2 regions of the Anaerobacillus sp. 63XJN7_5_ISO-PGPR-S23-430 genome follow, and region 1 is predicted to be linked to the other one. Evidence: riboswitches for the same ligand, from Rfam matches in the RefSeq annotation. Region 1 holds a riboswitch; the other holds the start of a gene.
The links. Region 1 has a riboswitch for S-adenosylmethionine ahead of metK (methionine adenosyltransferase). Riboswitches for the same ligand answer to the same signal wherever they lie in the genome.
Positions count from the first base shown of each region.

Region 2: it holds a riboswitch for S-adenosylmethionine, as region 1 does, so the genes downstream of both, mtnK (S-methyl-5-thioribose kinase) here and metK (methionine adenosyltransferase) in region 1, are expected to answer to the same signal.

Region 1 covers NZ_CM149686.1:3,130,811-3,136,019, reverse strand. The annotation lists gene AC0VYJ_RS16485 (ABC transporter ATP-binding protein) at 1-558, opposite strand, end outside; gene AC0VYJ_RS16480 (ABC transporter substrate-binding protein) at 570-1,565, opposite strand; gene pckA (phosphoenolpyruvate carboxykinase (ATP)) at 1,757-3,340, opposite strand; SAM riboswitch class I at 3,694-3,803, shown strand; gene metK (methionine adenosyltransferase) at 4,012-5,208, shown strand.
Region 2 covers NZ_CM149686.1:758,056-763,264, reverse strand. The annotation lists gene AC0VYJ_RS04150 (aminotransferase class I/II-fold pyridoxal phosphate-dependent enzyme) at 1-690, opposite strand, end outside; gene AC0VYJ_RS04145 (carbon-nitrogen family hydrolase) at 799-1,581, shown strand; SAM riboswitch class I at 1,668-1,804, shown strand; gene mtnK (S-methyl-5-thioribose kinase) at 1,919-3,130, shown strand; gene mtnA (S-methyl-5-thioribose-1-phosphate isomerase) at 3,131-4,195, shown strand; gene AC0VYJ_RS04130 (sugar ABC transporter substrate-binding protein) at 4,192-5,209, shown strand, end outside.

The sequences.
Region 1 (5,209 bases):
TTTTCGATGCTTCTTTAATGTTTTAAACACGAGGTCTTCGAGTTTTAATTTTGTTTGATAATCAAGTGCAGAGAAAGGCTCATCTAATAACAGTAGATCAGGATCTGTTGCAAGTGTGCGAACGAGAGCTACGCGTTGACGCATTCCACCTGAAAGCTGATCAGGATAGGCCGAGCGGACATCGCTTAACCCCATGCTATCCAATAATTCCAATGTTTGTTCTTTTTTATCCGCTGTCAACTTGTTTAGAAGCTTTAATCCTATAAAACAATTTTCTTCAATTGTTTTCCAAGGAAACAAGTAATCCTGTTGAAGCATATAGCCCATTCGTTCGCCGGGAGATTTTATAATTTTATTTTGTAGAGAAACGCTCCCTTCAGTAGGTTTTACTAATCCTGAAATGATCGACAACAGAGTAGATTTCCCGCATCCACTAGGCCCAAGGAGGGAAACGAATTCTCCTTCTTCAATAGCGAAAGAGAGGTTGGAAATCGCTTCTTTGGCAGCGTTTTTCGTTAAATACACATGTGAAATAGCGTTGAGTTGAAGGAAAGACATTATTTTCCCTCCTATTTTTGCGCTTTTTCGGCATAGCTATTATCTACTAATTTGCTATGATCAACGCGTTTTGGGAGTTCTCCTGCTTCATCCATAATATTTTGTAAGTTATCCCATTCTTCTTGATCCAGTGATGGGTTTGTAGCGAATGAATGCTGGCTTTTGTAACGATCTACTACAGTTGTAATGAGTTCAAGATCGGTATCCTGAAAGAAGGGTTCAATTGACTTTGCAATTTCTGCAGAAGAATGAGTATCTACCCACAGTTGAGCCTCATAAAGTGCTTTTGTAAAACGCTCTGCTACATCAGCATTTTTACTCAAATAACTTTCTTTTGCCATAAATCCTGTATATGGAATTTTCCCTGATTCTTTTCCAAATGAAGCTACAATGTGTCCAACCCCTTGTTCTTCAAAGACACTTGCTGTTGGCTCGAATAACTGAACGTAATCGCCAGTTCCAGAAGCGAATGCGCTTGAAATGTTTGCGAAATCAATATTTTGAATAAGGTCCAAATCGTTTTGTGGATCAATTCCTTTCTGTTTCAGCACGTATTCACCAGCCATTTGTGGCATACCACCTTTACGTTGGCCAAGGAATGTACTTCCCTTCAAATCTTCCCATTCAAAATGATCGACTTTTTCTCTTGATACAAGGAACGTACCGTCTGTTTGTGTAAGTTGAGCAAAGTTTATGACAGGGTCATCAGTGCCTTGTGCATAGACATAAATGGACGTCTCTGATCCTACAAGGGCGACATCAGCTCCGTTAGATAGTAGAGTGGTCATTGTTTTATCTCCGCCCCAAGTAGTCGTTAATTCGACATCAATGCCATGCTTCTCAAAAATACCCTCTGAGAGTGCCACGTATTGTGGTGCATAGAAAATCGAGCGTGTAACCTCAGCTACTCTTACCTGATCGTTTCCACTATTTGTACCACACGCCGAAAGAATAAGAAGAAATACACTTGTGTATATACAAAACGTTATAAACCAGCTTCTTTTCATTATCTATCCTCCACATTTGTCACATGAGGTAGGCTCATGTTTTAGATACTATAGCCTATGTATTTTAAAACAATTGGTGTTTTGAATAGGTAAATTAATGGAGGTAGATAGAAAGAGGAGGATGCGCGAAGTGAAGGTGAATGAGTCTTCAAATAAAAAAAGCACCCGTTAAGGTGCTTTTTTCAATGAGACTAAACATTTGGGCCTGCTTGTTTGATTTCGTCAGCTACATTTGAGAATTTGTCGAAGTTCTTCACAAACTTAGTAGCGAGATCTTTTGCTTTCTCATCATATTTCTCTTGATCTTCCCATGTTTGTTTTGGCTGCAATACTTCTGCTGGAACACCTGGACAATGAGAAGGAATATGCAATCCGAAAATAGGGTCTGTTACTGTTTCGATACGATCAAGTTCTCCATTTAAAGCCGCCTGGATCATCGCTCTAGTATATGAAAGCTTCATGCGCTCTCCGACACCATAACCGCCCCCAGACCATCCGGTATTTACGAGGAAGACTTGAACATCATGCTCCATAATTTTCTCGCCGAGCATTTCTGCATAGCGATGGGCAGGTAATGGCAAGAACGGTGCACCAAAGCATGTAGAGAAAGTGGCTTCTGGTGAAGTGACGCCTCTTTCTGTTCCGGCTAACTTGCTCGTGTAACCTGATAGGAAATGAAACATGGCTTGTTCCTTGGTCAGTTTGCTAATTGGAGGAAGGACGCCAAATGCATCTGCCGTTAAGAAAATAATCGTGTTGGGATGTCCGGCAACGCTAGGAATTGCAATATTAGGTATGGCGTCAATCGGATAGGCAGCGCGAGTATTTTCAGTTAGACTAGTGTTATCGTAGTCAGGTTCACGCGAGCCGTTATCCATCATAACGTTCTCAAGAACCGTTCCAAAGCGAATTGCATCCCAGATTTCAGGTTCTTTTTCTTTTGATAAGTTGATGCACTTAGCGTAGCATCCACCTTCAATATTAAAGACACCATTCATAGACCATCCGTGTTCATCATCACCGATAAGAGATCGATGAGCATCTGCTGAGAGCGTTGTCTTTCCAGTTCCAGATAAACCGAAAAATAGAGCAACATCCCCCTCTTTACCTACGTTAGCAGAGCAGTGCATTGAAAGAATATTTCGCTCTGGTAATAAGTAGTTCATAACGGTGAAAATAGACTTTTTAATTTCTCCAGCATATTCTGTTCCACCAATTAAGACGGTTCGTTTCTCAAAGGAGATAATAATAAATGTTTCTGAATTTGTGCCATCCACTTCTGGATCAGCTTGAAAACCAGGTGCAGAAATGACAGTGAATTCAGCGTCATGTTCTTTTAACTCTGATTCATTCGGACGGATGAACAGCTGGTGGGCGAAAAGGTTATGCCAGGCATATTCATTAATAACCTGAATGGGTAGTCTTGATGACTGGTCAGCACCAGCAAATCCTTTAAACACATAAAGTCCCTTTTTCTCACCGAGATAGTTCAACACCTTTGTGTAAAGGTTTTCAAAACTTTTTTCGGAAATAGGTTGGTTTGTTTCCCAGTTCACTTTGTTCTTTACGGAATCTTCCTTTACAATGAACTTGTCCCCAGGAGAACGTCCTGTATATTTTCCGGTTTCTACGCGAAGAGCTCCTGTAGCTGATAGTTGCCCTTCGTTTTTAAATAGTGAATGTTCAACCAGTTCAGACACTGATAAATTCACATGTGGATTATTCTTATTTAATATCGCATCCAATAACGGTGAGGAGAAGGAAGCTGTTTTCATACGTTAAACCCATCCTTTTTTAAAGATTTCGTTGATTGACTTGTTTAACTCAAAAATAGTATAACACATTCATTCAATTATTCTATACTAATCTATGTATTTTTTGCATAAAAAGTGAAAAATGGGTGAATGACTATTTCTTTAGGTTGAAATCCTGTCGCCATTATATAGGAAGTGATTATTTTATGGCTAAAGGATTAGGGTAGTGGTTCGGTCGCTTCGCCCTTGAATTCGAACACAAAGCCCGTGTTCTTTTCGGAGGGCTCCAGCGCTTGTCGAAGCTAAACGGGCGCTTCCGCTTTTCTTCATTGACACATCCTTTCATGTGCGTTATTATATGTCGAGAATGGATACTCTTATCCCGAGCAGGCGGAGGGACAGGCCCGATGAAGCTCAGCAACCAACTCCTATACAACAGGATTAAGGTGCTAACCTGCAAGACGATAGTCTTGGAAGATAAGAGGCGAAAGGCATGAGATATCAGCTCCTTTTCCCTCTGATTGTAGGGAAGGGCTTTTTTAATGTCGTTGAGATTGATGACGCTATAAAAAAAGGTAAGACGATAAGAAATTGAATTCGTTCTCTCGTTTCGGCACAGGGTAATAGGGAAATGAGTACCGTATCCATTACAACATAATTAGATAGGATCCAATCCTTAAGGAGGTACTTGAGTGAGTAATCGTCGTTTGTTTACTTCTGAGTCAGTAACAGAGGGGCATCCTGATAAAATTTCAGATCAGATTTCCGATGCCATTCTGGATGATATTCTTGCGCATGATCCAAATGCGCGCGTTGCCTGTGAAACTACAGTAACAACTGGTCTTGTTCTAGTTTCCGGTGAAATTACAACATCACACTATGTTGATATTCCGAAAGTGGTTCGTGAGACGATTCAAACGATCGGCTATACACGTGCGAAATACGGATTTGATGCTGAAACATGTGCTGTTCTTTCATCTATTGATGAACAGTCTGCAGACATCGCTGCAGGTGTAAACGTTGCTCTTGAAGCACGTGAAGGTACGATGTCAGATGATGAAATCGATGCAATTGGTGCAGGTGACCAGGGGCTTATGTTTGGTTACGCTTGTAATGAAACAGCGGAATTAATGCCGCTTCCGATTTCTCTTGCGCATAAACTAGCGCGTCGTTTGAGTGAAGTAAGAAAAGAAGAAATTCTTCCTTATCTTCGTCCTGATGGTAAAACACAAGTAACAGTGGAATACGATGAAGCTGGTAAGCCGGTTCGCGTTGATACCATTGTTGTTTCTACACAGCATCATCCTGAAATTTCACTTGAACAAATTCAACGTAACATCAAAGAACACGTTGTGAAGCCGGTTGTTCCTGCTGAATTAATTGATGAAGAAACAAAATACTTCATCAACCCAACAGGACGCTTTGTTATCGGTGGACCGCAGGGTGACGCAGGTTTAACAGGAAGAAAAATCATTGTTGATACTTACGGCGGTTATGCGCGTCACGGTGGCGGTGCTTTCTCAGGTAAGGATGCTACGAAAGTAGACCGTTCTGCGGCATATGCTGCTCGTTATGTTGCTAAGAACCTTGTGGCAGCGGGTCTAACAGATCGTTGTGAAGTTCAACTTGCTTACGCTATTGGGGTTGCTCAGCCAGTATCAATTGCTATTGATACATTTGGCACAGGAAAAGTGTCTGAGGAAAGTCTTGTAGAGCTAGTAAGAGAGAACTTCGATCTTCGTCCAGCAGGCATTATAAAGATGCTTGATCTTAGACGTCCCATTTATAAGCAAACAGCTGCGTATGGACATTTTGGACGTACTGATATTGACCTTCCATGGGAACAAACAGATCGTGCAGAATCCCTTAAACAGGGTGCCGGAATTTAAT
Region 2 (5,209 bases), 1.9 Mb from region 1:
TTTAGCACCTTCTGTTTCCAAAAAGCTTTTAGGACGTTCTCCATCGAATCCGATCGCTCCATAAGCAAAATCATGAACGACACAGATGTCATTGGCATCCGCAAACCTAACCGTTTCATCAAAAAAGCTTTTCGTTGCTATAGCAGCGGTAGGATTGTTTGGATAATTTAAAAACATGAGCTTTGCTTTTGCAAGAGCACTCTCTGGGATCGCGCTATAATCAGGCAGAAAATCATTTTGTTCAAGTAACGGCATCATTTGCATATCCGCTTCAGCCATCGCAACTCCAGACCAATAATCAGGATAGCCAGGATCTGGCACGAGCGCCACGTCACTTTTATTTAACAAACATTGACTGACTTCTACAAGGCCAGCTTTTCCACCAAAGAGGACGGCTACCTCTTTCTCCGGATCAAGCTCAACACCAAACTCTCGCTTATAGAATTCAGCCGCGGCTTGTTTCAGAAAAGGCTGCCCCCTAAATGGCGGATACTTGTGGTATGCAGGGTTTTCAGCTGCCTGCTGCAAAGACTCGATAATATGTGCAGGCGTCGGCTGGTCAGGATTTCCTTGGCCAAGGTTAATAATGTCATATCCCGCCTCTACATAACGGTTCACTTTTCCAGCAAGCTTCGCAAAAAATTGTTCTGGTAAACGTTTAAGTGCATCTGAAGTTTGAAATTGTTTCAAATGGAATCACATCCTGTTAAAATTTTCGAGAAATTCTAATAAGTTATGTTATCTTGGATACACAACCATGTAAAGGTCAATTTCTAAACATGTAAGGAGGACAAATCAATGAAAAACCTTGCCCTGTTGCAATTTGATATTGCTTTTGGCAATCCAGAAAAGAATTTCTCTAAAGTTGAAGAGCTTGTTTCTAAGGCGGTGAGTGACAAACCAGATATCATCGTTTTACCAGAATTGTGGTCCACAGGTTATGATTTATCTCGTCTTGATGAAATTGGAGATACTGATGCAGAAAAGTCGATTGCTTTTCTATCTCGCCTCGCCAAAAAAAACGACGTAAATATTGTCGGGGGCTCCATCGCTAAGCATCATAACGGCGAAGTAACGAACACCATGCTTGTGTTCAATCGAGATGGGCAGCTCGTTCATGAGTATAGCAAAGCGCACCTGTTTCGTTTAATGAATGAAGAGAAATTCCTCGTTTCTGGAAATGAAAAAAGTCATTTTACACTTGAAGAACTCCCATGTGCCGGGTTCATTTGTTATGATATTCGCTTTCCTGAGTGGCTTCGCCTTCATGCAGTTGAAGGTGCCCAAGTATTGTTCGTACCAGCAGAATGGCCAAAGCAACGCACCGATCATTGGCGAGCATTACTTATCAGTCGCGCGATTGAAAATCAGTGCTACGTGATTGCTTGTAATCGTGTCGGGGAAGATCCTGATAATACGTTTGGAGGACACTCATTGATCATTGATCCGTGGGGAACAATTATCGCAGAAGCAGGAGAAGAAGAGGTTATTTTAACAGGTTCTATTGACGAAGAGGAAATGTCATCAATCCGGAGTCGCATTCCTATCTTTGAAGATCGACGTCCAGATATTTATAAATAATATTCAAAATATTATTGACAAACATGTTCCTTTCTATGTAACATACATTTCAAGCGAAAAAATTGTAAAATAATTTCATAAACTTTCTCTTATCAAGAGCAGGCTGAGGGATTTGGCCCTATGACGCCCAGCAACCGACCTATTTTAAAGTCCAGATGAATCGATGACTTAAATGGCACGGTGCTACTTCCAACAGGATGATATTCATTCTGGAAGATAAGAGGTGTGAAGTATCTCTGTCTTCAAGCCTCTTTCTTCGGAAAGAGGCTTTTTTTATGCCGAAATTCCGATCTTCATGCAATACAACAACCATAAATAGTTGAAAGGGGAATTTTACATGGGTATTCAGATCACTTCAGGGTACACACCGTTTACAAGCGAAACAGTTGTGCAATTTTTAGAGCATCACGAGCTTTTGGATCGCACCGCTCCTGTTCATGTAAAGGAAATTGGCGATGGCAATTTAAATTATGTCTTTCATGTTCAACACAAGAAAACAGGACAATCCTGGATCGTCAAACAAGCCTTGCCTTATGCCAAAGTAGTTGGCGAATCCTGGCCGCTTACACTTGATCGGTCCAGAATTGAAAGCGAGGCGCTCAAGCAAGCTCACTCGCTCGTTCCTGACTTTTCTCCAATCGTTTATTTGCATGACTCTGAAAAAGCCGCAACGGTTATGGAAGATTTATCAACGCACACTATTTTACGCAAAGGACTTATTGAAGGACGTATATATCCTGAACTTGCAAGAAACGTCGGTACCTACCTCGCTCATACGCTCTTTTTCACTTCTGACTACGGTCTTGGTTCGGCAAATAAGAAAGAGCTTGCCAAACGGTTTAGTAATCCAGACTTATGTGGCATAACAGAAACCCTCGTATTTTCAGATCCTTTCTATAATGCCGAAAGCAATGCCTTTACAGAAGAGCTTCGAGCAGATGTTGAATCGCTCTGGGAAGATGACGATTTCCTCACTGAAGTGGCCTCCCTCAAACACTCTTTTTTAACAAAAGGAGAAGCTTTGATACATGGGGACTTACATACAGGTAGCCTGTTTGTTACGGAAAGCTCAACCAAAATAATCGATCCAGAATTTGCTTTCTATGGGCCAGCTGGTTTTGATGTCGGTGCTTTTATCGCCAATATTGCGCTTAGTATCCTGTCGCAGGAGGCCCATAGATCAGAAGAAGAGAAAGAAGGATACCTCGCTTATTTATTTGGCGTCACTACCGAGGTTTGGAACGTATTTGAATCTACTTTCCGATCATTATGGGACGACCATCTCTCAGAAGATAATCGTTATTCGAGAGGATACCTAGACGCTCTTCTACAATCTATTTTTGTCGATAGCATTGGATTTTCCGGCTGTAAAATCATCCGAAGAACGATTGGACTTGCTCATGTAGAAGAGATCGAGACGATCAGTGATCCAAGAGTAAAACTCGCTGTGGAAAAAAAGGCGCTTACCCTTGGAAAAAAACTTATTTTAGACCGAAAAAGCATCACTTCGATTGAACAATACATTAAAGCAATCAAGGAGGTCATTTAAATGACTGTTATCTCATCACTCCAGTGGAAAGGTGATCATCTCTTACTCCTCGATCAACGGCATCTTCCACAACAAGAGATCTACCTTAAGCAAACGGCAATCGAGGATGTCTGGAATAGCATTTCTGCCCTTGTGGTCCGCGGAGCACCAGCCATTGGAATCGCCGCAGCGTATGGTCTTGTTCTTTGGAGTCAGCATGTTCAAACAAACGAAGCAACAGCGTTCAAGACAGCGCTAGTCAACCAAGGAAAATATCTTGCCTCCTCTCGTCCCACTGCAGTTAATCTCTCTTGGGCGATCGATCGCATCATCCGAGCTAGCTTTTCCTTACCAACAGTTCAAAAAATGAAAGAAGCGATTCTGCACGAAGCACTTACTATCCATAAAGAGGATGAACTTGTCTGTCAGCGTATTGGAGAACATGGTCTGAAGCTATTAAATGATGGGGATACCATCCTCACACACTGCAATGCAGGTGGGATCGCAACAGCAAAATACGGGACTGCTCTTGCGCCTCTCCATCTGGCAAAGGAAAACGGTCTCTCCATCTCTGCAATTGCGACGGAAACCAGACCAGTTCTACAGGGTGCTCGATTAACCGCATGGGAGCTTGAGCGTGCTGGTATTGACGTTACGCTTATTACAGACAGTATGGTAGCTCACGTATTAAAAACAAAGAAAATCGCTGCAGTAATTGTTGGTGCTGATCGGATTGCTGCAAATGGTGATACAGCTAATAAGATTGGTACGCTCGGCCTTGCCCATATCGCAAAAGCATACAACGTTCCTTTTTATGTTGCTGCACCCATCTCAACAATTGACTACTCGATCCCTGACGGAGAAGCGATTCCGATTGAGGAGCGAGACACGAAAGAAGTCACGCACTATAAAGGTGAACGTGTTGCAGCTGAAAACATTGGTGTATTTAATCCTGCTTTTGATGTGACGCCAAATGAATTACTTAACGGAATCATTACGGAGCACGGTATCGTTCGAACACCGTCTGCTGAAAACCTTGCTCATCTTGCTTTCCCACACGCTAAAAACACGGAGGTACATTCATGAAACGCTTAGGACTTATTTTATCCATTCTTCTTCTCGTCGTGCTTGCAGCTTGTACGAGTGAGCAAGATGCCGTAAGTGCACCAGAAGCAAGCAATACGGAATCAAGTGAGGCAACTACGAACACGGGTGAAGAAACGTCTAAAGTTTCTTCAGACATTCCAAAAGAAGTTCAAAAACCTATCAAAATAGCAGCGATTATGCAAGCATCCCTCGGTACATTTTCTTCCCAGTACGTAAAAGGAGTTGAAGATCAGGTTGAAAAATTTGGCGGAAGCGTTCAAGTTTATAATGCTGATAATGACCTTTCCAAAATGGCTACACACCTTGATACAGCCATCAACCAAAAAGTCGATGCGATCTTAATTGATCATGGCCGAGCAGATGCACTCGAAGCTGGAGTGAAAAAAGCCGTTGATAAAGGCATACCTGTCGTTGTGTTTGATAGCGATATTAACGTGCCAGGTGTAACAGTTATTGATCAAGATGATTATAGTCTTGCATGGAATACATTAAAAACGCTTGCTCAAGATTTAAATGGTGAAGGAAATATTGTCTATGTGTGGGTAGGAGGATTTGCGCCCATGGAGCGACGAAATGCGATTTATGAGGCCTTCCAGGAGCGCTATCCAGAAATCAATGAAATCGCTAAGTTCGGGACCGCGAGTGCTAATACAGCTCTTGATACCCAAACCCAAATGGAAACTATTCTAAAGCAATATCCAAACAAAGGAGATATTGATGCTGTATTTGCCCCATGGGATGAATTTGCGAAAGGCGCTACTCGTGCCATTGAGCAAGCTGGTCGAGAAGAAATCAAAGTTTATGGCATCGACATGAGTGACGAAGATCTCCAAATGATGCAAAAGGATAATAGCCCATGGCTTTCATCTGCCGCTACTGATCCGGCGGAAGTAGGACGTGTTCAAGTACGTTTTGCTTATCAGAAAATTGCTGGAGAAGAAACGCCTGAGATTTTCTCACTTGATCCGCATCTAGTAAAACAATCTGATTTAC